Regions from separate parts of the Nesterenkonia sp. DZ6 genome, predicted to be linked through region 1. Evidence: riboswitches for the same ligand, from Rfam matches in the RefSeq annotation. Region 1 holds a riboswitch; each other region holds the start of a gene.
The links. Region 1 has a riboswitch for S-adenosylmethionine ahead of LTH93_RS05355 (ABC transporter ATP-binding protein). Riboswitches for the same ligand answer to the same signal wherever they lie in the genome.
Positions count from the first base shown of each region.

Region 2: linked by a shared signal. The riboswitch ahead of LTH93_RS10560 (OsmC family protein) and the one ahead of LTH93_RS05355 (ABC transporter ATP-binding protein) in region 1 are both predicted to bind S-adenosylmethionine.
Region 3: linked by a shared signal. The riboswitch ahead of LTH93_RS04410 (O-acetylhomoserine aminocarboxypropyltransferase/cysteine synthase family protein) and the one ahead of LTH93_RS05355 (ABC transporter ATP-binding protein) in region 1 are both predicted to bind S-adenosylmethionine.
Region 4: linked by a shared signal. The riboswitch ahead of LTH93_RS03130 (NtaA/DmoA family FMN-dependent monooxygenase) and the one ahead of LTH93_RS05355 (ABC transporter ATP-binding protein) in region 1 are both predicted to bind S-adenosylmethionine.

Region 1 is NZ_JAJOYW010000001.1:1,193,212-1,200,229, forward strand. It holds gene LTH93_RS05345 (methionine ABC transporter permease) at 1-573, opposite strand, end outside; gene LTH93_RS05350 (methionine ABC transporter ATP-binding protein) at 573-1,487, opposite strand; SAM riboswitch class I at 1,495-1,594, opposite strand; SAM riboswitch class I at 1,716-1,828, shown strand; gene LTH93_RS05355 (ABC transporter ATP-binding protein) at 1,838-2,725, shown strand; gene LTH93_RS05360 (aliphatic sulfonate ABC transporter substrate-binding protein) at 2,949-4,028, shown strand; gene LTH93_RS05365 (ABC transporter permease) at 4,025-4,861, shown strand; gene LTH93_RS05370 (LLM class flavin-dependent oxidoreductase) at 4,986-6,389, opposite strand; gene LTH93_RS05375 (acyl-CoA dehydrogenase family protein) at 6,517-7,018, opposite strand, start outside.
Region 2 is NZ_JAJOYW010000004.1:37,671-44,688, reverse strand. It holds gene tgt (tRNA guanosine(34) transglycosylase Tgt) at 1-1,227, shown strand, start outside; gene LTH93_RS10565 (hypothetical protein) at 1,636-1,791, shown strand; SAM riboswitch class I at 1,960-2,055, shown strand; gene LTH93_RS10560 (OsmC family protein) at 2,068-2,721, shown strand; gene LTH93_RS10555 (sodium:solute symporter family protein) at 2,718-4,367, shown strand; gene LTH93_RS10550 (hypothetical protein) at 4,420-4,965, opposite strand; gene LTH93_RS10545 (hypothetical protein) at 5,072-5,302, opposite strand; gene LTH93_RS10540 (peptide chain release factor 3) at 5,357-6,964, opposite strand.
Region 3 is NZ_JAJOYW010000001.1:987,724-994,741, reverse strand. It holds gene LTH93_RS04425 (FAD/NAD(P)-binding protein) at 1-1,849, shown strand, start outside; gene LTH93_RS04420 (FAD-binding oxidoreductase) at 1,824-3,317, opposite strand; gene LTH93_RS04415 (linear amide C-N hydrolase) at 3,411-4,394, shown strand; SAM riboswitch class IV at 4,487-4,619, shown strand; gene LTH93_RS04410 (O-acetylhomoserine aminocarboxypropyltransferase/cysteine synthase family protein) at 4,751-6,163, shown strand; gene metX (homoserine O-acetyltransferase MetX) at 6,179-7,018, shown strand, end outside.
Region 4 is NZ_JAJOYW010000001.1:690,935-697,952, reverse strand. It holds gene LTH93_RS03145 (helicase-related protein) at 1-1,096, shown strand, start outside; gene LTH93_RS03140 (hypothetical protein) at 1,089-1,655, shown strand; gene LTH93_RS03135 (DUF6994 family protein) at 1,702-2,418, shown strand; SAM riboswitch class IV at 2,491-2,607, shown strand; gene LTH93_RS03130 (NtaA/DmoA family FMN-dependent monooxygenase) at 2,674-4,062, shown strand; gene LTH93_RS03125 (ABC transporter substrate-binding protein) at 4,114-5,814, shown strand; gene LTH93_RS03120 (ABC transporter permease) at 5,818-6,855, shown strand; gene LTH93_RS03115 (ABC transporter permease) at 6,921-7,018, shown strand, end outside.

The DNA of each region.
Region 1 (7,018 bases):
CATGGTGGGGGTCTCATAGCGGTAGTAGCCGTAGCGGATCGCCAGGTCACCGATGCCCCCGCCGCCGACCAGCCCTGACATCGCCGAATAGGAGATGAAGCTGACCGTGGTGATGGTGATGGAGCCGATCAGTCCGGGCTTGGCGTCGACGAGCAGCACGTTGCGGATGATCTGCCCGCGCGTGGCGCCCATCGCCCGGGACGCCTCCACCGCACCGGAGCCCAGCTGGGTGATGTTCTGCTCCACCAGACGGGCGAAGTAGGGGATGGCGTTGATCGTCAGCGGGACGATCACCGCGGCGGTGCCCACCGAGGTGCCGACCACGAACCGGGTGAACGGGATGATGGCGATGAGCAGGATCAGGAACGGGAAGGACCGGATCATGTTCACCACCCCGGAGACGATCGCATGAGACCGTGGCCGCGGCGCCAGTCCGTCGGGAGCGTGGACGAAGAGCCAGATCCCCAGCGGGGTGCCCAGCAGGACCGCCACCGGGATGGCGACCCCGATCATCGCGAAGGTCTCCAGCATGGCCTGGTTGATCTCGGGAAGCCGCTCGATGACGAGGTCCATCAGCGCACACCCCCTGCCGAGCCGGCCAGGGCGGCGTGCTCTGACCGGCGCGTCTGACCCTGATCCTGAGACTCCGCGTGCTGCGGGGAGCGTCGCGTGGACTGACCCGACTTCTGCTCGCCGGACTCCGACCCATGCGCGGCCGGGCCGCTGCGGTCCAGCCGTATCCCATCGCTGAGCAGGTACTTTCCGATCGAGGTCCGCGGATTGAACCCTTCTCGGCGGAGCTCGCTCGCCGGGAACTCCTCGACGACCCGCCCATCCTCCATCACCGCGACGTTGTCGGCGAGAGCCTTGATGACTTCCATCTCGTGGGTCACGATCACCACGGTGATGCCGAATTCACGGTTCACATCCGCGAGGTACTGCAGCACGGTGGCAGTGGTGAAGGGGTCCAGCGCAGAGGTCGGCTCATCGCAGAGCAGCACCTCAGGCTTGGTCGCCAGTGCCCGAGCGATCGCCACGCGCTGCTTCTGACCACCCGAGAGCTGAGCCGGATACACGGAGGCCTTGTCGGTGATGTCCACGATCTCCAGCGCCTCGGCCGCCCGCCGCAGACGTTCACGGCGGTCCTTGACCCCGGCGAACTTCAGCGACAGCTCGACGTTCTGGGCGACGCTGAGGTTGTTGACCAGGTTGAATCCCTGGAAGATCATGCCGATCTGGTGCCGGGCCCGGCGCAGCGCCGCATCGTCCAAGCCGGTCAGCTCGGTGCCGGCGACGCTGACCTGGCCCGAGGTGGGGCGCTCGAGCAGATTGATGTTGCGCAGCAGCGTGGACTTGCCGGCGCCGGAGAACCCGATGATGCCTTGGATGCTGCCGCGCGGCACCTCGAGGCTGACGTCATCGACCGCGGTCAGCGGCTCGTGGCCGCGGGCGGCAAAGGTCGTCGAGACATGGGACAGGGAAATCAAGGGGCATACTCCATCGGTCCTGGCGTTAGCACCCGGCGGAGGCCGTGAAGCCCTCCGGGTTGCTGCGACGTCTTCGAGCCAGATCTCTCGGTCGCTCTGGATGGTTGAGTGCCTTCACTGTAATGGTGAACGTGGGCAGAAAGTCAAGTCGCGATATGTGTTGCGTTTTGTCTCATTTGCTGAACGCGACATTGATCGGATTCCCCGCCTGGGCGTAGTCTGATCCGCGTACCATCCCGAGCGGCCGAGAGATCTGGCTCGTCGACGCCGCAGCAACCCAGGGAGGGGCACCTTTGCAAGGGTGTCTTTTCGCCGGGTGCTACCGCCAGGATCGATGGGAGTATCCTCTGATGATTTCGCCTGCCTCCACCCTGACCGACTACACCGCAACAACCGCTGCCGGCCCTGCCGTGCCCTCAGACGCCACCTCCGTGGCTGCCGCCAAGCCTGACGGCCGGCAGCAGTACACGTCACTCGATGTCCAGCTCTCCGGCGTCGGCCGCGCCTTCGGATCGCGCACCGTGCTGCGCGACGTCAGCCTGCAGATCGCTCCCGGTGAGGTGCTCGCGATCCTGGGTTCCTCCGGCTGCGGCAAGTCCACGCTGCTGCGCGCCGTCGGTGGTCTCGACACCGGCAGCACCGGCGAGATCCTGATCAACGGTTCCCCGGTGCAGCGCTACGACGAGCGCACCGCGGTCGGATTCCAGGAGCCGCGACTGCTGCCCTGGCGCTCGATCCACAAGAACGTCAGCCTGGGGCTGCCGCGCAGCCTGTCCAAGGCCGAGGGGCGTGAACGCGTGGACGAGCTCCTGGAGCTGGTCGGTCTGCACGACCGCGCGTCGCTGCGACCCCGGGAGATCTCCGGAGGCATGGCGCAGCGCGCGTCGCTGGCCCGGGCACTGGCTCGCCGCCCCGGCGTGCTGCTGCTCGACGAGCCCTTCGGCGCCCTGGACGCGCTCACCCGGCTGAAGATGCAGGACCTGCTGCTGGATCTGCATGCGCAGACCGGCACCACGGTGCTGCTCGTCACCCACGACGTGGATGAGGCGCTGCAGCTGGCAGACCGCGTGCTGCTCCTCGGGCAGGACCCGGCGGACCCCGATCCCGCCGAAGGTGCCACGATCGCCCGACTGCTGAGCGTGCCCGGGCGACGTCCGCGAGATCGCGCCTCCGCGGAGCTTGCCGCTCTGCGCGGGGAGCTCTTCTCCGGCCTCGGCGTCGACTCGCACAGCCACTGACTCGTCCCGGCAGCTGATCGGGCCGACTCCGCTCGTCCTGACCTGACCAGCGGGGCTCCGCCGACGCGGTCCCCGCACTGCCGGATCACCACCTCCGGGGCCCATTTCCTGCCTGACCCCACATGCCGAACATGCCAGGAGCCTTCTGCCGCTTCTGCCTGACACGCACGACCATGAACCTCGAACACGATGTCCATCCTTGAAGAACCGAAAGGCCCTCCCCATGCCCAGCACCTCCGCTTCCCGCTCCCCGCGCTCCCGCCGCACCTCCGTCAAAGCTGTCTCCGCAGCCGCCGCCGTCGCGCTGCTCGCCACCGCCTGCGGCGGTGATGGCGGCGAGGACGAGCAGCTGGAGACGCTGAACATCGACTTCGCCACGTACAACCCGCTGAGCCTGATCATCCTGGAGAACGGCTGGCTGGAGGAAGAGCTCGAAGAGCTCGACGTCGACGTGCAGTGGGTGCAGTCCCAGGGCTCGAACCGCGCGAACGAGAACCTGCGCGCGGGCAACATCCACGTGGGCTCCACCGCCGGCTCGGCCGCGCTGCTGAACCGCGCCGTCGGCGCCGACACCCACACGATCATGATCGAGAACCAGCCCGAGTGGTCCGCTCTGGTCACCCAGGAAGGCTCCGACATCGAGTCCGTGGAGGATCTCGAGGGAGCTTCGATCGCCGCCACCCTGGCCACCGACCCCTACTTCTTCATGGCGCGCGCGCTGCAGGAGGCCGGGCTGAGCGTGGACGACGTCGAGGTCCAGGCGCTGCAGCACGCCGACGGCCGCCAGGCGCTGGAGAACGGCGACGTCGACGCCTGGGCCGGACTGGATCCGATCATGGCCGGCGCCGAGGCCGAGGGCGCGGAGCTGCTCTACCGCAACGTGGACTTCAACACCTACTCGGTCATCAACGCCACCGGGGACTTCGTGGAGAACCACCCCGATGTGGCCCAGATCGTGGTCAACGTCTACGAGCAGGCCCGCGAATGGGCCAACGAGAACCCCGAGGGAACTGCGGAGATCCTCGCCGAGTACGCCGGGATCGAGCTGGAGATCGCCGAGGCGGTCATCACCGAGCGCACCAACTTCGAGGTGGACCCGGTGCCCGGCGATGACGTCTACGCCGCCATGGAGGCCGCCGGACCGTTCTTCGTGGAGAACGGCGACGTCGACAGCCAGGACGCGGTGGATGAGGCGCTCGAGTCCCTCTTCTACACCGAGTTCGCCGAGAACCGCGAGGCCACCGACGCCGAGGGCACCGAGAACGCCGCAGACGAGGCTGACATCGAGGAGGTCGAAGAGTGACAGACACCGCACTCAGCTCCACGGCGGCACAGCCCGCCGATGGGGCCGCGCGCTCCCCTGAGCGGCGCACCCGGCGCGGGCTGCCCGGCGGCGGGCTGTTGATCGGCGCCGTCGTCCCGGTGCTGCTGCTGGCACTGTGGTGGCTGGTCACCGAGGTCACCGGCACCTTCACCGCGGTCCAGCTGCCTCCCCCGCAGGCGGTCCTCACCGCTGGGATCGGGCTCTTCGAGTCCGGTGACCTCTTCGAGCACATGGGGATCTCGCTGCAGCGCGTGCTGATCGGCTTCGCCATCGGCGCCGGGCTCGGCCTGGCGCTGGGTTCGCTGCTCGGGCTTTCCGGACTCGCGGACAAGCTGCTGAACCCCACGGTGGGAGCCTTCCGCGCCGTGCCGTCGCTGGCCTGGGTGCCGCTGCTGCTGCTCTGGGTGGGGATCGGTGAGGACTCCAAGGTCATCCTGATCGCCATCGGCGCGTTCTTCCCGGTGTTCACCGCGATCCACTCCGCGCTGCGGCATGTGGACGCGCAGCTGGTCGAAGCCGGCCGCGCCTTCGGGTTCCACGGCCTCCGGCTGCTGGGCACCGTCCAGCTGCCCGCCGTGGTGCCCAGCGTCTTCTCCGGACTCCGGCTCGGCCTGGCGCAGGCCTGGCTCTTCCTGGTCGCCGCAGAGCTGCTCGCGGCCGCCGAGGGACTGGGCTTCCTGCTCACCGAGTCGCAGAACAACGGTCGCACCGATCGGCTGCTGCTGGCGATCGTGCTGCTGGCGCTGCTGGGCAAGCTCACCGACACCCTGCTCGGGGTGCTCGAGCGCAAGGCGCTCAAGACCTGGGCCTAGCCGCTCCCCCAGTTCGGGGTTCTGCCGGGGCTTCCGCATCACGCCGGCCAAATCATCGGCCAGGTGTCATGCGGAGGCCCCGGTCCTCTGTGTTGCGGGACGCTGAGTTTTCCTGCCGGCGGGATCAGCTCCTGCGGCGGAGCTGGAACTGCGCCCCGTGGTGCTCCGTGGGCAGGTGGTCGCCGGCGCCGAAGAGCTTGTTGCGCAATGTGCCCGGGGCGTACTCGGTCTTGTAGCGGCCGAGCTTCTGCAGCTCGGGCACCACGTGTTCGACCACGTCCACGAAGGTGCCAGGGGTGATGTGATAGGCCAGGTTGAAGCCGTCCACATCGGTCTCCTCCTGCCATTCGATCAGCTGCTGCGCCGCCGTCGGGCCGCCACCGATGATGACCGGGCCGAAGCCGCCGACACCGACCCATTCGGCCAGCTGCCGGACGGTCCAGACCTCATCCTCCCGACCGGAGGCCTTCTGGAAGGTCTCCACGGTGGACTGGATGGCGTTGGACTTCACGTCGCCGATGGGCTGGTCGAGATCGAACTGGCTCAGGTCGATGCCCATCCAGCCCGACATCAGCACCAGTCCGCCCTCGGCGTCGATGTACTGGGTCAGGTCGTCGTACTTGGCCTGCGCGGCGGCGTCGTCCGGTCCGGTGACGATGGTCTGCATCGCGAAGATCCTCACCGAGTAGGGGTCCCGTCCCGCCTCGGCCACCGACTGGCGGATCTTGGCCACCGAGGCCTTGGCGAGCTCCTTGGTGGGCGGATTGATGAACACCGCCTCGGCGTGCTTGCCGGCGAAGGCCCGGCCGCGGGCGGAGGCCCCGGCCTGGTAGATCACCGGGGTGCGCTGCGGGGAGGGCTCCACCACGCCGATCCCGGGGGTCTTGAAGAACTCGCCGTGGTGCTCGATCCGGTGCACCTTCGCCGGATCGGTGAATACCCCGGAGGCCTTGTCGGCGAGGACGGCGTCGTCCTCCCAGGATCCTTCGAGCAGCTTGTAGACGACGTCGAGGTACTCATCGGCATGGTCGTAGCGGCGATCGTGCTCCATCTGATCGTCCTGGCCCATGTTCTGCGCGGCCGATGGCAGGTACCCGGTGACCACGTTCCAGCCCACCCGGCCGCCGGTGAGGTGGTCCAGGGTGCCCAGCCGTCGGGAGAACGGGTAGGGGTGCTCGTAGGCGGTGCCGGCGGTGATGCCGAAGCCCAGGTTCTTGGTGACCGCGGCCATCGCCGAGACCAGCAGGAACGGGTCCTGCAGCGGGATCTGCGCCCCGGAGCGCAGCGCGGCCTCCGGGTTCGAGCCGAAGACGTCATAGGGGCCCAGCACATCGGCGATGAACAGTCCGTCGAAGAGGCCTCGCTCGAGGATCTGCGCGACCTCGGTCCAGTACCCGATCGTGTTGTATTCCCGGGCGCGGTCCTCCGGGTGCCGCCACAGCCCCGGGGACTGGTGCACCACGCAGTTCATGTCGAAGGCGTTGAACAGGATCTCGCGCTTGCCGGACTCGGTGGTCGGGTAGGTCATGTGCAGTTCTCCTTGAGGTTCGACTCAGTGGTTGGCATCGATGTCTGCGCGTCGAGGCTGCGCGTAAGGTGCAGCATCGGAGCTCGTCGGGTGGGGCCGGTTCTCAGGCGTTCTTCGCGGCGTTCTTCTACGCGCCGATCGGGGTCGCTGGCGGGCTGGCCACCGCAGACTGACTCGCGGTGTCCGGTTCGCCGACGCTCCACAGCCGGACCGGCTCGGCGCCGTTGACCCGGTGGTCCCCGGCGATCCGGGCCTTGTAGACCCAGGGGTTGTGGCTGGTGACGGTGCGGGCGTTGCGCCAGTGCCGGTCGAGACTCCGGGACTGGCTCACCCCGGAGGCGCCGAGGACGTCGAAGATCCGGGTGACCGCCTCCAGCACGGGCCGATGCAGCGCCACCTGGGCGCGTCCGGTGGCAAGCTCCACCGCGTTGGCCGCCTCGATCTGGGCTTGTTCCGTGGCGCTTCGCGCGGCGAAGGCGGCATCGAGGCTCGCGGCGGTGGCGAGGACCTGCGCACGCGCCAGCGCCGCCACGGCATCCACCTCTCCGACGGCCTGGAGCAGCTGCGGATCGGTGCGTGGGGTGCGGGTGTTGGCGTGGGAGAAGGTCCTCGAGCGCTCATGCAGCAGC
Region 2 (7,018 bases), on a different contig from region 1:
GAGGCCTTCAGCTTCGAGGTCGAGGCCCGGATCGAGGGGGCGCTGGGCCGCACCGGCACCATCCGCACTCCCCACGGGGACATCAAGACCCCGGCCTTCATCCCGGTGGCCACCAAGGCCACGATCAAGACCGTGCGCCCCGAGGAGATGCTCGAGATCGGCGCCCAGGCCGCCCTGGCCAATGCGTATCACCTGAATCTGCAGCCGGGCACCGATGTGATCGACGCCGCGGGCGGGCTGGGCCGGTTCATGAACTGGCCGCTGCCCACCTTCACCGACTCCGGCGGATTCCAGGTCATGAGTCTGGGCGCGGGGTTCAAGAAGGTCATCACCATGGACGCCTCGGTGGTCCCCGATGACGCGGCCGTCGCCCCGAAGAAGGTGCGCCTTGCCCTGGTGGACGACGACGGCGTGACCTTCAAGTCCCATATCGACGGCACCACCCACCGGTTCACCCCGGAGATCTCGATGAAGCTGCAGCACGAGATCGGCGCGGACATCATCTTCGCCTTCGACGAGCTGACCACGCTGTTCAACACCCGCGACTACCAGGAGACCTCCCTGGAGCGCACCCGGCTCTGGGCCGAGCGCTGCCTCTCCGCGCACCGCAGCCTCACCGCCGAGCGCAGCCACCGCCCCTACCAGGCACTCTTCGGGGTGCTCCAGGGTGCCCAGTACGAGGATCTGCGGCGCAAGGCCGCGAAGGATCTGGGCTCCATGGAGATCGAGGGGCAGAGCTTCGACGGCTTCGGAATCGGCGGCGCCCTGGACAAGGAGAACCTCGGGGTGATCGTGAGCTGGATGGCCGAGGAGCTCCCGGAGAACAAGCCGCGCCACCTGCTGGGGATCTCCGAGCCCGAAGACTTCTTCACCGCCATCGAGAACGGGGCAGACACCTTCGACTGCGTCTCCCCCTCTCGAGTGGCGCGGACCGGACGGGTCTATCACCCCGATGGTCGCTACAACATCCCGCAGGCTCGCTTCAAGCGCGACTTCTCCCCCATCGATGAGGAGTGCACCTGCTACACCTGTCAGAACTACACCCGGGCCTACCTGCATCACCTCTTCAAGGCCAAGGAGATGCTCTACAACACGCTGTGCACCATCCATAACGAGCACTACACGATCAAGATGGTCGATGACATCCGGGCCAGCATCGAACAGGGCCGGTTCTACGAGTTCCGCGACGCCACCCTGGGCCGCTATCAGGCTGGGTCCACGCCGTAGCCGGATGACCTCAGGTCGGACCGTGGAGGTCCACCTCCTCCGAAGGTCATTTCTCAAGATTCGCAAGAACCTGTCCTTGGTCAACCGATGACTGCTGAGAGAACAGTCGCAACCGTGAAGACGAGTTGCGCATTCTGCGCGAATCCCCGGCGCGATCCGGGGCGTGCGGTCCGGAGAAGAGGCTCTCTTCCAGCGTCTCTGGCCCCTCTCGGTGCTGACCCGCCGGCGGCTGGAGCGGCAGGTGAAACATGTCCGATCGCGCCTCGCGCCACAAGTGCCCTCAGCCGGAGCGGCACCGGTGCTGCCAGTCGGTGCCAGCGTGAGCAGCTGTGCCATCCACCAGATCCACACTCAGCGCAGTGATGCACTCCCCCTGGCGCGGAGCCGGCCGGACTCCACACCCTGGACATGACCGAGCATCTCTGCTCCGAGGAGACCTGCCCGGCGGTGATCGGCAAGATCACCGCGTACTGGGACAAGAGCCGTCTCTCGAACCACCGCATCGAATCGCTGGCGCAGCTGCTGGACGCCAAGCTCCGCGAGGAGATGCCGGACCTGTTCTGAGTCTTCGACGCCCGGTCGGGCCGGTGGGGCCGGTGGGGCCGGTGGGGCCGGTGGGGTGACTCTGGCAGGACGGGCGGGAACTACGACTGATGTGGCGGGCGCTCCAGGTCGCCCTGCTTTCTAGGGTTTGCATCTTTCTGCCGGACGCTCTAGGTTTCAGCAGACAACGAATCATCCAGAGCGACTGAGAGACCTAGCTCAACGACGTCGCAGCAACCCCACCCCTTCAGGGTGAGCAGGTGCTACCGCTGGGAACGATGAAAGGTGAGATGTTCCATGCCCAAAGCGGCTTCAAGCGCACAAGAGAACAGACTGAATCCGAGGTACACCGAGGCACCCCTGCGCACCTCTTCGAAGACTCTGCGGGTCGCTGGCACGTGGTCGGGCCCAGTACGGACCGAACTCACCGTCCGGGACTTCAGCTTCGTCTCTGACCAGCCTGTGGTGCGCGGTGGCAGCGATCAGGGCCCCGCGCCGATGGAGTACCTGATCGGCGGTGTCAGCAGCTGCATCGCCGTCGCGGTCGAACAGCTGGCCCATCGGCGGGCCCTGCCACTCACCGACATCTCCACATACACGCTGGCACGTCAGGACACTCGCGGGTTGGCTGGGCAAGCAGATGTGCAACCCTATTTCTACGTGTACCGGTTGCAGCTGGTCGTAGAGACCAGCGAACAGGACTCCTCTGTCCTGACAGACTTCGCCCAGTGGGCCGAACACATCTGCCCCGCGATCAATCTCTTGCGCGACGCGCACATCGACCTGGAAGTCGCGTGGGCATTCGTGCACAAGAACTCCCATGGCCTCGCCGAAGCTCTGGCGAATCGCGCCTGGGGCTACGAGGTGGACGGGGACGCCAGCCACGGGGACTTGATCTTCGAGGTCCTCAACGCCGATGCCACCCCAGATCTCGTGGAGATGGGCTCGTGACGACGGTCGGACTCTGGACGATCGGCCTGGCACTCGCATACACCGCCTGGCTCATACTCGGAAGCCGCATCGCTGTGGGCCGCTCGGGACGCGGAGGATTCTTCGTCAGCGGTCGCAGTTTCAGCCCTTGGACCGTCGCGTTCTGCATCACGGGACTGTTCTCAGGATCCTCCTACATCGCGATCGTCGAGCTGAGCTACCGAACAGGCGTGTCGGCGGTCTGGTACGGCGTGGCCGAAACGGTGCAGATCTTGCTGATCGCGCTCCTTCTGGTCAAGCCCCTGCGAGAGAAGCTCGTGGTGACGGTCACCGGCATCATCGGGGACCGATTCGGCCGCGGAGCCCAGGCCATCAGTTCTGTGATCACCGGTCTGACGTTTCCGATGTATTCAGTGGCCACCAGCATCGCCTTCGCGTCCGCCCTCTTCGCGGTCACGGAGATCCCACTGTGGCAGTGCATCGCTCTGACAGCGATCATCCTGCTCGCCTTCCTGACCTTCGGCGGCATGCGCTCCGTGGCATTCTCCCAGACCATGAATGTCCTGATGATCTTCGTGATGTTCATCGTGGGCATCTGGGCGTTCCTGGTCTCACCCGGGCCCAGCGGTCTCGAGACCTTGGCTGAGGAGCAGCCACAGATGTTCGATGTCTCGAACGCCGGCATATCGCTGATCGTTGCCTGGTTCGGCACCTTCATCGTCAATGTTCCCCTGGCTCAGGCCGCCTTTCAGATGTCGATGTCGGCGCGGAGCCCGGAAGACGGCCAGAAGGGGCTCTTCCTCGCGGCGATCATCGGCATGCCCCTGATCCTTCTCGGAATCGTCGTCGGCGTCGCCGCCTCGATTGTGGTCCCGGATGCATCGCTGCCCCTGGTGGGCATCGCCGAGTACATCGCCGGTTCCCTTCCTGCTTGGGCTGCGGCCGTATTCTTCGTGGGACTCTGGGCATGCGCCCTGGGCTGGGCGGGACCCTGCCAGTTCTCTGGAGCCACCTCGCTGGGCCGGGACCTCGGGAGCGCGCTTCGTCCCCGAGCGACCCAGGTGGAGCTGGTGCGCTACACGCGGATCGCGCTGGTGGGGCTCACTGTCCTGATGGTGATCTTCAGTCTCCTGCGCGCCGAGGAGTCAGCCTGGTGGAATGTGATGGCATGGACTCTGCGCAACGGCGCCACCTTCGCTCCGGTTCTCGCGGCGTTCTTCTGGCCGCTCGCCACCCGCTCCGCGGCGCTGACCGCACTACTCGCCGGATTCAGCGCGGGACTCGGCTGGTACGCGCTCTCGGGGTTCAGTGCCACGGACTTCTTCCTCGGAACCCATCCGGTCTGGGTCGCCATGATCGCCAATCTCGCAGGCATCGTTCTAGTCACGCTGATCCAGGGCAGCTGGCGACTGACCCTTCATGCAGCGCGGCGCAGAAACGGCGGACTCGTTCTTCTGGTCACGGGTCTCGCCGCGGTCCTGAGCATGAACATCTCAGCATGGCTCAACAGCTACGGTTTGATGGGACTGGCACTCTTCCTCATCACTCTTGGTGTCTTCGCCGCTGCGGTCCTCCTCGCCGAGTCTCCGACGGCGACCCACACGAAGACCCAGCTGTGGGGCTCCCGGACCGAACCAGTGACCGCGCAGAACACCTCGCCACTGTAATTCTCGCGACACCAATGCCTGCTGCCGTTCGACCCGTCAGGGGAAGTCACACCTAGAGCTGGCCCAGCAGCTCCCGCCAGATCACCTTCCAGTGTTCGGCCTCCTCGGGCGAGCGCAGCCTGGTGTGTCCGACGCCGAGCGAGGACTTCCCTGCGGACTTCCCCGAGATGGTCACCGCGACCCGGGAGCCGTCGACCAGCCCGGCGCGCCAGTAGCGCCAGCGGTCGGTGGAGGAGGTGCCGGGCTCTCCCTGGAGCGCGACACCGCCGAAAGAGTCACGCCCGCCGACGAGAGCGACCCATGCCCCCAGCGCGGCGTCCATGTCACCCGGATAGGTCTTGGAGACCGAGGCCTGAAACTCACCGGTACGAGACTCCCCCGGGCGGCGCAGGTCACGGTGTTGTTCGTAGGCGACCGCCACGCTCTGGGCCCACCAGCCACGGTTCTCCACGTCCATCGGCATATGGTCATAGACGATTCCGACGATCTCGCGGTGCGGCAGGGCAGCAGCTCCGGCGTCGTCGAGGGCGGTGACCCACTGCGCCCAGGCCCGTCGGGTGGTCCGTTCGATCGCTGCGGTGCTGTGACTCCTGACCATGGGCTCGAGCCTACGCCGCTGCTGCTCGCTTGCCAGCCCTGGCCGTCGGCGGACCTGCCCCGGCGCGTGACTTGACACGCCCGTGGAGCTCAGCCGGCGCGTGCCCTCAGGCGGCGTCGACGGAGTTGACCGGCATGTGCGGGAAGTACTCCCAGAGTTCGCGGAGTCTGCGGAACTGCAGGTCATCGTCGAGCCCTTCGAGGACGGAGACGACGGCAGGCCGAGCACCTGAGGCGGTGGCTGCCGCCACCAGATCCTTCGGGACGGTCGGTTGGGCGGTGAGCGTGAATGCGGTCTTGACAGCTTCGACGACTTCAACTCGGGTGACAGCGTGCATGGTGTTCCTTCCAAGAGGGTTCTGCATGGGGTGCCCGCAGCCCTCGGCGATCGGTCACATCCGTGCGGAGACCGATGCGTTGATGCTGCCCGGAGGATCCGGGAGCAGGTTCGGATGGTCGCGCTGGACGGTGCGCAACCTCCACGGGTCTCTGAACAACGCCACGGGGGTGCCGTCGTTGCGGTAGAGGACTTCGCAGTCCTGGCGTTCGCGCAGGATCGCTGCGGCATCCTCGTCGATGTCACGAGCGACCGAGTAGTCCAGCGCGTCGAAGGAGACCGAGGCACCGAAGTCAGATTCCATGCGGGCGGAGACGACCTCGAACTGCATCGGGCCCACGGCGCCCAGGACAGGACGCTGCTGGCCGCGGCGCTCGGAGTAGAACACCTGGATGACGCCTTCGCGGTCCAGCTGCTCGATGCCCTTGCGGAACTGCTTGTGCTTGCTGGCGTCCCCGGTCTTGCCGACCCGGAAGTGCTCCGGGGCGAAGGGCTTGAACGGCGGGAACATCACCGACTGGCCCGCGTAGAGGGTGTCGCCCGGGCGAAGCGTGGAGGCGTTGACCAGGCCGACGACGTCGCCGGGCCAGGCGGTGTCCACCGTGGTGCGGTCGCGGCCGAAGACCTGCTGGGAGTACTTGGTGGGGAAGGGCTTCGCGGACTGGGCGTGGGTGGCGACCATGCCGCGTTCGAAGACTCCGGAGCAGATGCGCATGAATGCGATCCGGTCGCGGTGGGCCTTGTCCATACCGGTCTGGACCTTGAAGACGTAGCCGCTGAAGTCGGAGGTGAGCGAATAGGGGGTGCCGTCGGCGTCCGGGCGGGCCTGCGGGGGCGGACCCTGCTCCATGATGAAGTGCAGCAGCTCTTCGACGCCGATGTTCTGCACCGCCGAGGCGAAGAACAGCGGGGTCGCCTCCTGGGCCAGGAATGCGTCGCGGTCGTAGAACTCGTCGTCGACCTCCAGCAGCGAGGACTCCTCCACCGCGGTCTGGAACTCGACCGGGTACTCGGCCTGAGCGACCTCGGCGGAGAGTCTTTCAGCGAGGACCTTCTTCGCGCCGCCGGGGGCGCGGGTGTAACGGTTCATGGTCATCTCGTCGGGGTGCAGCAGTCCGAGCATGTGCCCGGAGTCTCCGACGGGCCAGTTGCGCGGCATCGAGCGCATCCCGGTGCGGGTGAGGATCTCATCGACCAGCTCCAAGGCATCCTGGCCCGGGCGGTCCCATTTGTTGATCACGGTGATGACCGGCAGCCCGCGGGCCTTGCAGACCTCGAAGAGCTTCATGGTCTGGGCTTCCATGCCCTTGGCCGCGTCGATGAGCATGATCACCGCGTCCACGGCCGCCAGCACGCGGAAGGTGTCTTCGGAGAAGTCAGCGTGCCCGGGGGTGTCCACCAGGTTCACGATCGCATCACCCACGGTGAACTGGAGCACGGCTGAGCTCACCGAGATCCCGCGGGCCTTCTCCATCTCCATCCAGTCCGAGACGGTGCCGCGGCGTCCGGCCTTGCCGTGGACCGCGCCAGCCTCGGTGATCGCGTTCGAGTGAAGCAGCAGCGCCTCACTCAACGTGGACTTGCCCGCATCGGGATGCGAGATCACCGCGATGGTGCGGCGAGACAAGGCCTCGTCCAGAATCTGCTTCGTGTCTGCTTCCATCACGCCTCTGACTCTACGCTTCCGCGGGGAGAGAGTTTAATCCATCCCGGGCCG
Region 3 (7,018 bases), 210 kb from region 1:
GTACCTGATGAACACCCCCGCCAGCTTCCCCACCGCGGCGCCCGTCGGCGCGACTCAGGCCCAGCTGGCCTCGTCGTCGGTCTCCCGCTCCTTCGCCCAGTGGCGGCACGAGCATGAGGCCGAGGAGACCGCCACCTCGGTGCGCGCCGACGGCTTCGAGCCGCCCGTCTTGAAGGGGATCGACCATGGCGGGACCGACACCGACTACCCCACCCGCGCCGCCTACGGGCAGTACCTCACCTGGCTGCACACCGAGGTCTGCGCGGCACTTGCGCGCCATCCCGGGATCAGCGTCGAGCACATCTCCGCGGAGGTCGCCGAGCTGCGCCGCGCCGACTCCGGGTATGAGCTGAGGCTGCGCCCCGACGACGACGCCGATCCGCCCCGGGATGATCGGCTCCGCGCCGACCAGGTGGTGCTGGCGCTGGGTCACATACCTGCCGGGCTGAACGAGTCCGGCGAACACTTCACCGAGGTGGCCGAGCAGCTCGGGCTGCACTACCAGCCGCCGGCGATCCCCACCGAGGTGGACTACTACTCGCTGCCCGCCGGGGAGAACGTGCTGGTCCGCGGGATGGGGCTGAACTTCTTCGACCTGATGATCCAGGCCAGCGTGGGCCGCGGCGGAGTGTTCCACGAACACGCCGACCACCCCGCCGGGCAGCGCCTGGAATACCTCGCCACCGGCGACGAGCCGCACCTGGTGGCCGGGTCCCGGCGCGGCACCCCATATCGAGCCAAGTCCACCGCGCTCACCGAGGCGCCCGGGTTCGCGCCCGTCGGCATCACGCTGCACCACCTCAGCCCCGAGGCGGTGGCCGAGGCCGAACGGCGCCACGACCTGCTCGACTTCTCAGCCCACCTCTGGCCGCTGATCCAGCGCGACGTGCTGCGCACCTATTACCGGACCCTGGTGGAGCTCGCCCCGGAGCTCTTCCGCGCCGGTTTCGAAGCCGCGCTTCAGGAGCTGCTCGCGGACACCCACCTGGGCGAGGCGGTGCTGCAGACCCGTGGTCAGCGGCTGCTGCGCGAGCTCGCCCCGGATGTCCTCTGGTTCGACATCCGCTCGCTGGGCAGGCCCTTCGGCGGGCTGACCTTCGAGTCCGCCGAGCAGTACCAGCAGCACATGAGCGCCTACCTCGAGGATGACGCGGCCACCTCCGCCGCCGGAGCGCGCAGCCCGGTGAAGATGGCCATCGGTGCGCTGCACCTGGCCCGGATGGAGGTCAAGGCGCTGATCAGCCAGGGCCGGGTCTCCCAGTCCAGCCAGATCAGCGAGATCGAGGGCTGGTTCGAGTCCCTGGTGGAGGGCCTGGCCAGCGGCCCGCCGCTGCAGCGGATCGAGGAGCTCGCCGCCCTGACCCGCGCCGGGGTGGTGGAGTTCCTGGGACCCGACCCGATCTTCGACGTGGACCGCGAGACCGGCTTCTACACCGCCGAATCCCCGGCCGTGGCCGCGCCGGCGTACCAGGCGCGCTGGCTGCTTGAGGCGATGATGCCCGCCAATCGGATCCAGCTCTCGCGCTCGCCCCTGGTGGCGGGACTGCTGCGCAGCGGCCTCGCCCGGCCGCGCGAACTCGTGGACGCCTCCGGGGCGCCGCGGGCGGGCAAGGGCTTCGACGTCACGCGACTTCCACATCGGCTGATCCCGGCGGACCGCGCCGAGCCGGAAGAGATCTACGTGCTGGGCCTGCAGCTCAGCTCGGTCCAATGGGGCACCGCCATCGCCGCGGAGGCCGGCGGAGATGGCGATTCCTCCGCGCGATCCCTCGCCGACGCCGACGCCGCGGCCCGCGCGGTCCTTTTCGGTCCGGGCGGCGCGGCTACAGGATCGCCCGCCCAGGATTGAGCCGGCGCTCCGGATCGAACACGTCCTTGATCCGGCGCTGCAGCGCGATCACCTCGGCGGACTGCTCCCAGTCCAGCCAGCGCAGCTTATAGGTGCCGATCCCGTGCTCCCCGGTGATGGTCCCGCCCATCTCCAGTGCCAGCCGGACCGAACCGTCCAGGGCAGCATGCAGCCGCGAGACGGCCGAGGTCGGGAGGCCGCCCTCGGTGGCGTCGATCGTCACGGGGGCGGCCTCGGGCTGTGCGGGGGAGGCCGCGTCGTCGTCGGGTCTTGTCTCGGTGCCGGTGCCGGTGTCGGGGCCGAGCTCTGAGCTGGGGACGCTGAAGGTGGGGTGCAGGTTGCCGTCCCCGGCGTGCGCGACCACCTTGAGCTGGACCTGGTGCTCCTCGGCGAGGTCTTCGATGGCGCGGATGTAGTCCACCAGCCGCGACCGCGGGACCGCGACGTCTTCGCCCACGCGCACCTCGTTGACGATTCCGTCGCCGCGGGCGTGCCGGCGCAGCTCGATCAGCCGCTCGGACTCGGTGGAGCCGGGGTCGCTGACCAGGGCGCCGAGTGCTCGCAGCACCTCACGGATGATCTCGGCCTCGATGGCAGCACCGTGGCCGTCGGTCTGGATCAGCAGCAGCGTGTCTCCGCGCTGGGCCAGGTCCGAGCCCTGCGCCTCATCCAGGGCGAGCATGGTGCGGCGATCCAGCAGCTCCGTGATCGCCGGCTGCACCCGGGCCCTGCCGATGTCCAGGACCCCTTGGGCGGCGGTGGTCAGCTCGTCGAAGAACGCGGCGATGGTCTCGGTGTGCGCACTCAGGTGGCGCAGCCGCACGGTGACCCCGACGACGATGCCGAGGGTCCCCTCGGAGCCGACGAACAGGCTGGTCAGGTCATAGCCGGCGACGCCCTTGAAGGTGGCCTGTCCGGTGTGGATCAGCGTGCCGTCGGCGAGCACCACGTCCAGGGCAAGCACCGAATCGCGGGTCACCCCGTACTTCGCACAGCGCAGCCCGCCGGCGTTGGTGGCGACATTGCCGCCGATGGTGGAGGTGCGGTAGCTCGCCGGATCCGGGGCGTACATCAGCCCGTGTTCTGCGGCGGCGGCGTTGAGGTCGGCGTTGATCACGCCCGGTTCGACGACGGCGACCTCATCCTCGGGTCGCATCGCCAGGATCTGGTTCATCCGGGTCAGGTTCAGCACCACCGAACCCTCGGTGGAGTTCGCCCCGCCGGAGACGGAAGTCCCAGCCCCGCGGGTGATCAGCGCGAAGCCATGCTCGCAGGAGAGTCGCACCAGCAGTTGGACGTCCTGCGTCGATTCAGCAAAGACCACGGCGAGCGGCGGGTGCACCTGCCAATGCTCCAGCGGCCCCTGGTCGACCGCGTGGGCGTCGAGCTCCGCGGCGTCGGTGGTCAAGGTGCCCGGCGTGAAGGCGCTGCGCAGGGCTGTCAGGACGTCATTGTCGGAGGCACTCATGAAAGGTGAGTCTAGGTCAGGGTTGACCTCCGGATATGGCCTCCGACACACTGAGGCCCAGTTGGAGCCCAGGTTCGGTGAGAGGCCAGTCTGATGTGCACACGTGTGGTCTACCTGGGCGAGCAGGATCGTGTGCTGACGGCCCGTTCCATGGACTGGAACGCCGACCTGGGGACGAATCTGTGGGTCTTCCCCCGGGGGCTGCCGCGCGAGGGAGGAGCCGGGTCGGAGTCGCTGACCTGGACGTCCCGCTATGGCAGCGTGATCGCCTCCGGCTATGACATCTCGACCACCGATGGGATGAACGAGCGGGGGCTGGTCGCCAATGCCCTGTGGCTGGTCGAGTCGCGCTACCCGGGGCTCGACGATGCCCGGCCGAAGCTCTCCCTCGGCGCCTGGGCCCAGTACGTGCTGGACAGCTTCGCGACCGTGACGGAGGCGGTCGAATCACTCGCCCGTGAAGACTTCGCCGTGGTCACCGCCGGCGTGCCAGGGCAGCCGCGCCAGGCGACCATGCACCTGTCGATCTCGGATGCCTCCGGGGACAGCGCCATCTGTGAGTACCTGGACGGGACGCTGCAGATACACCACGACCGCACCCACCAGGTCATGACCAATTCACCGCCCTTCGCTCAACAGCTGGCGATCGACACCTACTGGCGCGGCATCGGCGGTACCGTCATGCTCCCGGGCACCAATCGCGCCGCCGACCGCTATGTCCGGGCAAGCTTCTACATCAACGCGGTGCCGCAGGTGGAAGACCGCACCATCGCGACCGCGTCGGTGTTCGGGGTGATCCGCAACGCGTCGGTCCCCTATGGGATCAGCACTCCGGGGCAGCCGAACATCTCCTCGACCCAGTGGCGCACCGTGGCGGACCACAAGGACCGTCGCTACTTCTTCGACTCCGCGCTGCGGCCCAGCGTCATCTGGGTGTCCCTGGACCGACTCGACCTGCGAGAAGGCTCAGGTGTCCGCCGCATGGATCTTGCTGATGGCCCGCCCGACGGCCACGCCGGCGACGTCAGTGATCTCTTCGAGCCCGCGGAGCCGTTCGCGTTCCTCGGGCCGGAGTGACTCGCGGCAGGGTGGCCGAACATGACGAACTGCGAACCCGACCCCTGGCCCGCACTTGCAAGGAAGCATTCCGCGATGCAGACTTGCTCCTAGGTCAAGAGTGCCAGCGCAAAACCCCGGTTTGCTGGCCGGCAACCCTCCAGTTCGCGGTGGGGTGCCCCGGGTGACGACCTGGCTGAAACAGTCAGTGAAGCAGTTCACCGACTCACTCAGCAAGCGCGGGCCACACACCAGTGCGGGCCCAACATCCCAGTCCTCAGGACAGGGCCGTACAGGATTCAGCGCCGGAAGCTCGACCACCGGCAGCGACGTTCACATCCGGCCCGGTTCCTGGGCCGCATTGAACGGAGAATCCTTTGAGCAACGAGAACACCTGGCAGTTCGAGACCCAGCAGATCCATGCCGGAGTCGCCCCCGACCCGGTCACCGGAGCACGGGCGCTGCCGATCCAGCAGACCACCTCCTTCGTCTTCCCGGACACCGCCGCCGCCGCGCGCCGCTTCGGACTCGAGGAGATCGCCCCGATCTACTCGCGCATCGGCAATCCCACCGTCCAGGCGGTGGAGGATAAGATCGCCGCCCTCGAAGGCGGAGTCGGGGCGCTCGCCGTCGGTTCCGGACAGGCTGCCACCACGCTGGCGCTGCTGAACATCGCTTCGGCCGGCAGCCACATCGTCGCCTCACCCACCCTCTACGGCGGCACACAGAACCTCTTCAAGCACACCCTGCCGAAGTTCGGCATCGAGGTCTCCTTCGTGGAGGACCCCGATGACCTGGAATCCTGGCGCGCCGCCACCCGGGAGAACACGGTCGCCTTCTTCGGCGAATCCGTGGCGAACCCGCGCGGGGACGTGCTGGACATCGAAGGCGTCGCCTCGGTGGCGCATGAGTTCGGGGCACCGCTGATCATCGACTCCACGCTGACCACCCCATACCTGATCAAGCCGATCGACTTCGGCGCCGACGTCGTCGTGCACTCGGCCACCAAATTCCTCGGCGGCCACGGCACGGCCATCGCCGGGGTGATCGTGGACTCCGGGCGCTTCGACTACTTCGCCCACCCGGAGCGCTTCCCCGGCTTCTCCACCCCGGACGAGAGCTACCACGGGCTGGTCTTCGGCCGGGATCTCGGCGCCGACGGGATCTTCGGGGTCAACCTCTCCTTCATCCTCAAGGCCCGGGTCCAGCTGCTGCGCGACCTCGGTCCGGCACTGTCCCCGCACAACGCCTTCGAGATCAACCTGGGGCTGGAGACCCTCTCGCTGCGGATCGAACGCCATGTCGAGAACGCGCAGAAGGTCGCCGAGTACCTGGAGGCCCATGACGCCGTGCGACGGGTCTACTACTCCGGTCTGCCCTCGAGCCCCTGCTTCGAGCGCGCTCAGAAGTACCTGCCCCGCGGATCCGGGGCGGTGCTGTCCTTCGAGCTCGCCGGAGGAGCAGCCCACGACGCTTCAGGTCAGGCCCGGGCGGGCCAGGCCTTCGTGGACGCGCTGGAGCTGCACTCGCTGGTGGCCAATGTCGGCGACGTCCGCTCCCTGGTGATCCACCCCGCCTCGACCACGCACAGCCAGCTCAGCGACGCCGAGCAGCGCGCCGCCGGAGTCAAGCCCGGACTGGTCCGGCTCTCGGTGGGCCTGGAGCATATCGACGACATCATCGCCGATCTGGACCAGGGCTTCGAGAAGGCCGCCCAGGGCGCTGTGAACGCGGCAGCGGAGGCCGGCGCGGACAATGTGACGAAGCAAGAAACCGCAGCGGCGGTCTGAGGTTAGGGTGATCAGGTGCTGAATGACTTTGGGAACAGGCCCGCCGGTGCGTTGAAGACCGCTGAGGTCGGCGCGTACACCTTCGAGGCCGGCGGGCGGCTGCCCGAAGTCACCCTCGCCTACGAGACCTGGGGCACGCTGAACGAGGACGGCAGCAACGCCGTCCTGGTCGCCCACGCCCTCACCGGTGACTCCCACGTCGCCGCCACCGCGGCGGATGCCTCCATCGGATGGTGGGAAGGGCTGCTCGGACCGGGCCGCCCGATCGACACCGAGCGCTGGTTCGTGATCGCCCCGGCCATGGTGGGTGGCTGCTACGGCTCCACCGGACCCGCCTCCCTGGATCCCGAGGGGAAGCCCTACGGCTCCCGATTCCCCTTCGTGACCATTCGCGACTCCGTGCATCTCGAAGCCCGGCTGGCTCATGCCCTGGGCATTCGGAAGTTCCACACGGTGATCGGCGGATCCATGGGAGGCGCCCGGGCGCTGGAATGGGCCGTGACCTACCCGGAGATGGTCGAAGGCGTGGCCGTCTTCGCCTGCGGAGCGGCCTCCACCGCGGAGCAGATCGCCTTCGGCCAGGCCCAGGTGCTGGCTGTGGAGAACGATCCCCATTTCGCCGGCGGCGACTATTACGGCGGCCCGGCGCCGCAGGCCGGGCTGGGACTGGCGCGCCGGATCGCGCACATCACCTACCGCGCGGAGTACGAGCTGGCGGTGCGCTTCGGCCGCTCCGCCCAGGGCATGGAAGACCCCGTCGGCTGGTCCCAGCGCAGGCGCGGGCGCTACCAGGTGGAGTCCTACCTGGACCACCAGGCCGAGAAGCTGCTCCAGCGCTTCGACCCCAACGCCTAC
Region 4 (7,018 bases), 500 kb from region 1:
AATGGCGGAGCTCGGCGTGGGGGGATTCGGAACCAGCGCGTCGCGCGCCTTGAAGCGTGTTGCAGGAGAGCCGGATGAGGTTGAGACAAAGGATCTGCGGGTGGCGGCGTTCAGCATCGCCCGAACCCTGAGACTGCTGTTCAATCGCCCAGAGGTTGTGCCTGTCGTGCGGTCCTCGGAAGGCAGGGCCTATTGGCGCGACGCCGTGCAGCATGCCCTTGATGGCGGCCTGCAGGCAGTCTTAGATGAGTTCGTTCATGTCCTGGTGGAGTCGGAAGGACTGGCAGGAAAGGAACCCGGGGAGCGAGTGGCAGGGGTGGCCGCCGCGGTGGTCGAGGCTCTGGGTCTTCGCAGCGCCGTCAACGAGGTCGAGACCTTCGAGGTCCAGGGGTCCCGGATTCACTCACACCAGCACCGCATGAGTACGCACTTCGCGGCACGCTATGGAGGTCGCAGAGCTGCGGATGATCAGACCGTCCACCGTGAGTCCTCCGTGCGCAGAGCCTTCAACTCGCCCTTCCGGCCCTTTGTGCTCGCCTCGACCTCCGTCGGGCAGGAAGGGTTGGACTTCCATCCATACAGTCACGCGGTGGTGCACTGGAACCTTCCCTCGAACCCAGTGGACATGGAGCAGCGCGAGGGGCGAGTCCATCGGTATAAGGGCCACGCGGTCCGCAAGAACATCGCCGCGGACTATGGCGACCAGGCGGTGCTCGGGGAGTATGCAGACCCTTGGCAAGGGGCGTTCGATGCCGCCGTGAGGCAGTCCCGTCAGCAGGGGGTCTCCGAGCTGGTGCCGTACTGGCTGCACACCAGGTTCGGAGGTGCGACGATCGAGCGGTACATCCCAGTGATCCCCTACAGCCGCGAGGTCGGTCACCAGCGTCGGCTCACCAGGACGGTCGGGGTGTACCGCCTGGCGTTCGGACAGCCCCGTCAGGACGACTTCATCAGCGTGGTCGCGGACCGGTATGAAGAGCTTGCCTGGATGAAGGTGGACCTGAGCCCCCCAGGGACGCTGAACGGTGGGATCAAAGGCCTTGGCCGGCAAGCGTCCGCGCCGGACTCAACCGAGAGGGAAAGTGTTCATGACTGAACTGGGAGAGACGGCAGAACGAGCCTCTGAAATGCAAGCTATCGATGCCTTCGACCTTTCGGCTCTCAGCGTGAAGGATCTGCTCCAGCTGGAGTCTGGGATCGTGAGAGAACTGCGTCATCGCGACCTGGTTCGGACCATCAACAAGCCTCTGGGAGATATCGCGGAGCAGGTTGTCTGGCTCGCGCGGGGCGGAGTGTTGGAACCCAACTCGACGAAATCGCATGACATCACCACGTCCGGAGGTCAACGAATCCAGGTCAAGGCGATGACCGTTCGCAAGAGCGGTCGCTCAGCAAAGTTCAGTCCCTTCCGGAGTCTTGACTTCGACACAGCCGTCTTCTTGGTCTTCGAGAACGTGCTGTTTGACCTGGTCGAAGCCTATGAAGTTACGGCGAACGATATTCACGAGCACGTCCGTCTTGTTCCGCACATCAACGGGAGGCAGCCGACACTTCGAAAAGTCGAAGGACTTGGGTGGGATATTTCGCTGGAGATGGGGGCTGCCTATGAGCGCCTCAATCACGGACTCCCTGTGCCAGTAGAGAGCGCAGACTGAGTACGTGATTCCGAGTATTGGTCGGCCTTCTGGGACGCTGATAGACGTGACGTTCGACTTCCGTTCGGACACCCCGCCCGGGCGCGACCCCGACAGTCACAGCCCGACGCTTCGGACCTGCCACCGCTTGCTCTGGAGCAAGCCGCTTCCCGGCGGCGGCATGTTCAGCCTGAGCGAGACCAGGCGGAACTGTTATCTGCATCACAGGTCGGAGCTTGGCGAGTTCTTCCTTTCGAGTGACCGGATCGCGCAGGGGCTCGCGGGGTGGGGTGGGCGGCTTCAGGCTTTCGCTGCCAATTTCTCGGAGGCTGAGAACGAGGACTACAGGGCGCTGGCGAACTCGGTGACCGGGGTCATCGTGTGGCCTGGCAATCAGATCGGCCGAAAGCAGACCATCAACGCGGCCCGTGGTTTGAACAGCAGGATCGCTGACCGAATCGACCTGACTCTCGAGGCCGTCCGGCGTCACTACGCGGGGGAGCGGAGTCCACTTTCGGAGACGCTCGGCCGTTACGCTGACTTCTTCGATCTGTTTGAGAGTTTCCAGGGCTACGTCGAGTTCTTCCATCTGCAGGACCTCGTCGCAACCGATACCTCACAAGTGCGTTTCTTCGTACCGTTCGACGACTTCCACAGCTCCGGGGTGCCGGTGACCGTCGAGTCCTACGCGGACTTCAGACGGCACCACACTGACTTCCTCATGGCGCGGCGCCAGCGCATCGCAACCTGGCAGAAAGGCCACCTCGTCACGGCTCCGACGTAGTATTTCAATATATGTCTATATTTATGATCAAGTCTTGCGCTTGAAATGAGTACGATCTACGCTGAACCTCAGAATCACGAGTTCCGGACGACAGCCCTGGCTGTCCGGACAGCAACCCTCTCACCGTAGTGGGGTGCTCCAGGTGATGATTCGGCCCGGAGTCAACACCGTCCCGGGCAAGTACGGTGCCCACGCATCCGCCCCCAATACGGGAAGCTGCGCGGCGCCATGGTCCGAAAGTGACGTGGAAACCTCATGCCTCACAACACCTCCGCACGCACCCCGCTGCATTTCAATGCCTTCGTGATGAACACGAGCAGCCACATCCACCACGGCCAGTGGCGCCGCGAGGATGCGCAGCAGACCGAGTTCACCGACGTGAACACCTGGATCGATCTGGCCAAGATCCTGGAGGATGCGAAGTTCGACGCGATGTTCTTCGCCGATGTCTCGGGCCACTACGGGGATTCTGACGCGGACTATTCGGTCTATCTCAATGAGGGGCTGCAGATCCCGTCCAACGATCCGACCGTGCTGCTCGGCGCCCTCGCCGTGGTCACTGAGAACATCGGCCTGGCCACCACCTCCAACGTCTTCCAGTCGCACCCGTTCCAGTTCGCCCGGCAGATCTCCACACTGGACCACATCTCCAAGGGTCGGATCGCCTGGAACATCGTCACCGGGATGCAGGACAACGGGTCACGCAACTACGGCCTGCCAGGACTCACGGAACACTCCGAGCGGTACCGCTGGGCCGACGAGTACGTCGATGTGACCTACAAGCTCTGGGAAGGCTCCTGGGACGAAGGTGCCGTCATCAAGGACCGCGCCGGTTCCCGCTACTCCGACCCGACCAAGGTGCACAAGATCTACCATCAGGGTGAACGGTATGCTGTGGAGGGCCCGCACCTGCCCGCACCCTCCCCCCAGCGCACCCCGCTCCTGTTCCAGGCCGGATCCTCCGTCTCCGGGCGGGACTTCGCCGCCCGCAACGCGGAAGCGGTCTTCCTTGCCGCCCCGAACCCAGCGGTCGCCAAGCTGCAGATCGAGGACACCCGCGCTCGCGCCGCGGACGCAGGACGTGCACCAGAGGACATCAAGTTCTTCCAGGGGCTGAGCTTCATCATCGGTGACACGGAAGAAGAAGCGCAGCGGAAGCTGAAGGAAGTCGAAGAGTTCGTGTCCCTGGACGGATACCTCGCGCACGCGGCGCTGGTGGACCCTGACGGACGCGTCTACCCTCCCGAGACCCCGCTGAAGGACGTTCAGACCAACACCCGGCGCGGGTTCACCGAGTGGGCGTCGAAGACGATCACCGATCGCGAGCCGCTGGTGGCCGACATCGCCTGGCGCTCCAACCGCAACAACCGGATCGTGGGCACCCCTGAGCAGATCGCTGATCAGCTTCAGCTGTGGCAGACCGCCGGAGTGGACGGGGTCAACGTCGTCAACTGGGTGATCCCCGGCTCCTTCCAGGAGTTCGCCGACAAGGTGCTGCCGGTCCTGCGCGACCGTGGACTGGCCCAGAGCGAATACGCCCCCGGCACGCTGCGGAAGAAGCTCTTCGGCCGCGACCGGCTGCCCGAGACCCATCCCGGCGCCCGCTACCGCGGAGCCTTCGCCAAGGTGCCTGCCACCCTCTGAGCCCTGCGCACCACGATTCTTCCTGTCTGAACCACTCCGAGAAGGAGCCCCATGACCACCCCGCCCTCCCCGAACGCACCCAAAAACCGGCTACGACACACGCTCCTGCTGGGCACTACCGCGTTCCTCAGCGCGGCCGTCCTGGCCGGGTGCAGCAGCAGCTCGGGCTTCGTCGGCACCGAACAGGTCGCAGACCGGCAGCCCACGGATGACCCTCAGTCCGGCGGCATCATCGAATACGGCCATCTCCAAGAGCCGCTGTGCGTCTACGGAGGCTGGATCCAAGAGACCTTCACCTCGCGTCAGATCCTGGACTCGCTGGTCTCCCAGGATGAAGACGGGGACGTCGTCCCCTGGCTCGCCACCAACTGGGAGGTCTCCGAGGATCAGCTGGTCTGGACGCTGTCGCTGCGTGAAGACGTGTCCTTCACCGACGGCACACCGGTCGACGCCGAAGCCGTGGCGTACAACTTCGACCACTGGCTCGACGGCGGCAATGGAACGGCCGCCGCCCACCTGGGCGGGTTCTATGAGGCCGCGGAGGCAATAGATGAGCATACCGTGGAGATCCGGCTCTCGGCCCCGTTCTCGCCCTTCCTCTCGACCATCTCCCAGTCCTACTTCGGGATCCAATCGCCGACGGCGTTGGAGACCCGCAGTGCTGAGGAGAACTGCCGGGCCCCGATCGGCTCCGGGCCCTTCATCGTACAGGCCTGGGAGAGCGGCCAGTACCTCGAGTTCTCGCGCAACGAGGACTACAACTCAGCGCCCGCGAACGCGAAGCACCAGGGGCCAGCCTATGTGGAGGGCATCCGGTGGAGCTTCATCCCGGACAACACCTCGCGCTACGGTTCGCTGCTCTCCGAGGAGAGCGACGTGATAGGCGAGGTGCCAGCGGTGAACATCGCCGAGGCCCAGGAGCGGTTCAACTTCAAGCAGTTCATCACGCCTGGCCGGCCTGTGGTGATCAACCTCAACACCGAGAAGGGTGTCTTCGCAGATCAGCAGGTCCGGCAGGCGCTTAGCTTCGCCACCGACCGCGAAGCCAACATCGAATCAGCCTTCCTCGGCACCGTCCCGTCTGAGCCCAGTGGGTACCTCTCCCAGAGCACTCCGGACTACGACGTCGCCGCGGCCACCGAGTACCCCTTCGATCTCTACCAAGCCAATCAGCTGCTCGACGACGCCGGGTGGACCGAACGCGACGAGGACGGCACCCGGCTCAAGAACGGAGAACGTCTCGAGGTGCTGTTCACATATGGGCTCAACACCATCGTCACCCCCGACGGGAACACCGTGATCCAGAACTTCCAGGAACAGGCCCGCGCCGCGGGCTTCGACATCCAGCTGCGCCCACTGACCCCCTCGGAGATGTTCTCCGGCGCGTTCTCCGGTCCCGATGCCTATGACGCGCAGGTCGGTTATTGGACCTCACCGCACGCGGGCATTCTTAACATCAACTACCGGCCGGGCACCGAGGAAGCGCCCAATGGGGCCAACACCACGTTCCTGGCGGACCATGGCGTCTTCGGCACGATCCAGAAGGCACTCCAGGCCCCGACGTCGGAGGAGGTCACCGAGCATTTCTCCGCCGCGCAGCGCCAGCTCAGCGAGCTCGCCCCGGCCATCGGGCTCTACACCCAGACCAACACGATCGCAGTCTCGGATGAGCTCACCGGGGTCTGGCTGGAGGCCTCGCAAGGTGCGCCGGTCTTCCACGACGCATATTTCATCACCGAGGAAGAGGGCTGACCCATGACGCTCCCGACGCTCAGCGCATCCGCAGAGCCCCGCCAGGCCGCGGCCGCGGAACCAACTCCGACCTCCCCACGTCAGCGCACCGACCCGAGACTCGTCGTCTCACTGATCCTGCGCAAACTCGGCGGTGCGGTCTTCGTGGTCTGGGCCGCCGCATCCTTGACGTTCCTGATGCAGGCGCTGCTTCCGGGGGACCGGGCCACGATGCTGCTGAATCAGCAGACGGGCCAGGTCCAGGAGCGATCCGCCGAGGAACTGGCGCCGATCAATGAGATGTTCGGCTTCTCCGACCCGCTGTTCCTGCAGTACCTGAACTTCTTGGGCGGCCTGCTCCGCGGGGACCTGGGCATCTCGTACCAGCTCCTGCAGCCGGTCACCACGGTCATCGGAGACCAGATCGCCCCGACGGTGATCCTGACCTTCGCGTCCCTGGTGGTCGCTTGGGTCATCGCCCTGGCCCTGCTGGTGCTGACCGCGCGCCGAGTGGGCTGGGTGTCCCGGTTGTTCTCAGGGCTCGAAGCCGCTGCGGCCGCTCTGCCGCAGTACTGGCTGGGCATCATCCTGCTCGTGGTCTTCGCACTCGGTCTGGGACTGTTCCCGGTGGTCGGGGGAGAGGGACTCCTGGGTCTGGTGCTTCCCGCACTGACCCTGGGCATCCCGCTGGCCGGGTTCCTGGGACAGACCATGCGCGCCGCCTTCGAACGCACGTTGGACGAGCCCTTCGTCCTGACCGCGCGGGCACGCGGCATGAGCGACACCGGGGTGCGGATCAGGCACGTGCTGCGCCACGCGCTGCTGCCCGGGCTCACCCTGACCGGCTGGGCCATCGGCTCGCTGTTCTCCGCGGCGGTGATCGCAGAGAACGTCTTCTCCCGGCCCGGCCTCGGACGTGTCCTGGTCGACGCGGTCAACGGGCGTGACCTGCCGGTGGTCTGCGGCGTCGTGATGCTCGTGGCGCTGATCTACGTCATCGCGAACCTGGTGGTGGACACCGCCTATGTCCTCGTTGATCCGCGACTGAAACTGGCTCGCTGAAACTGACTCACCGAGTCAGATTCTCAGCGAGTCAGATTTCTTCCGAACCCGAGTTGGAGTAACTCATGACCACCACGCTTAGTGGCCCGGCAGCCACAAAACCGACCACCCAGAAGCCGACGACGGCGGCCTCCCAGTTGCACGTGTCGCTGCAGTCCCACAG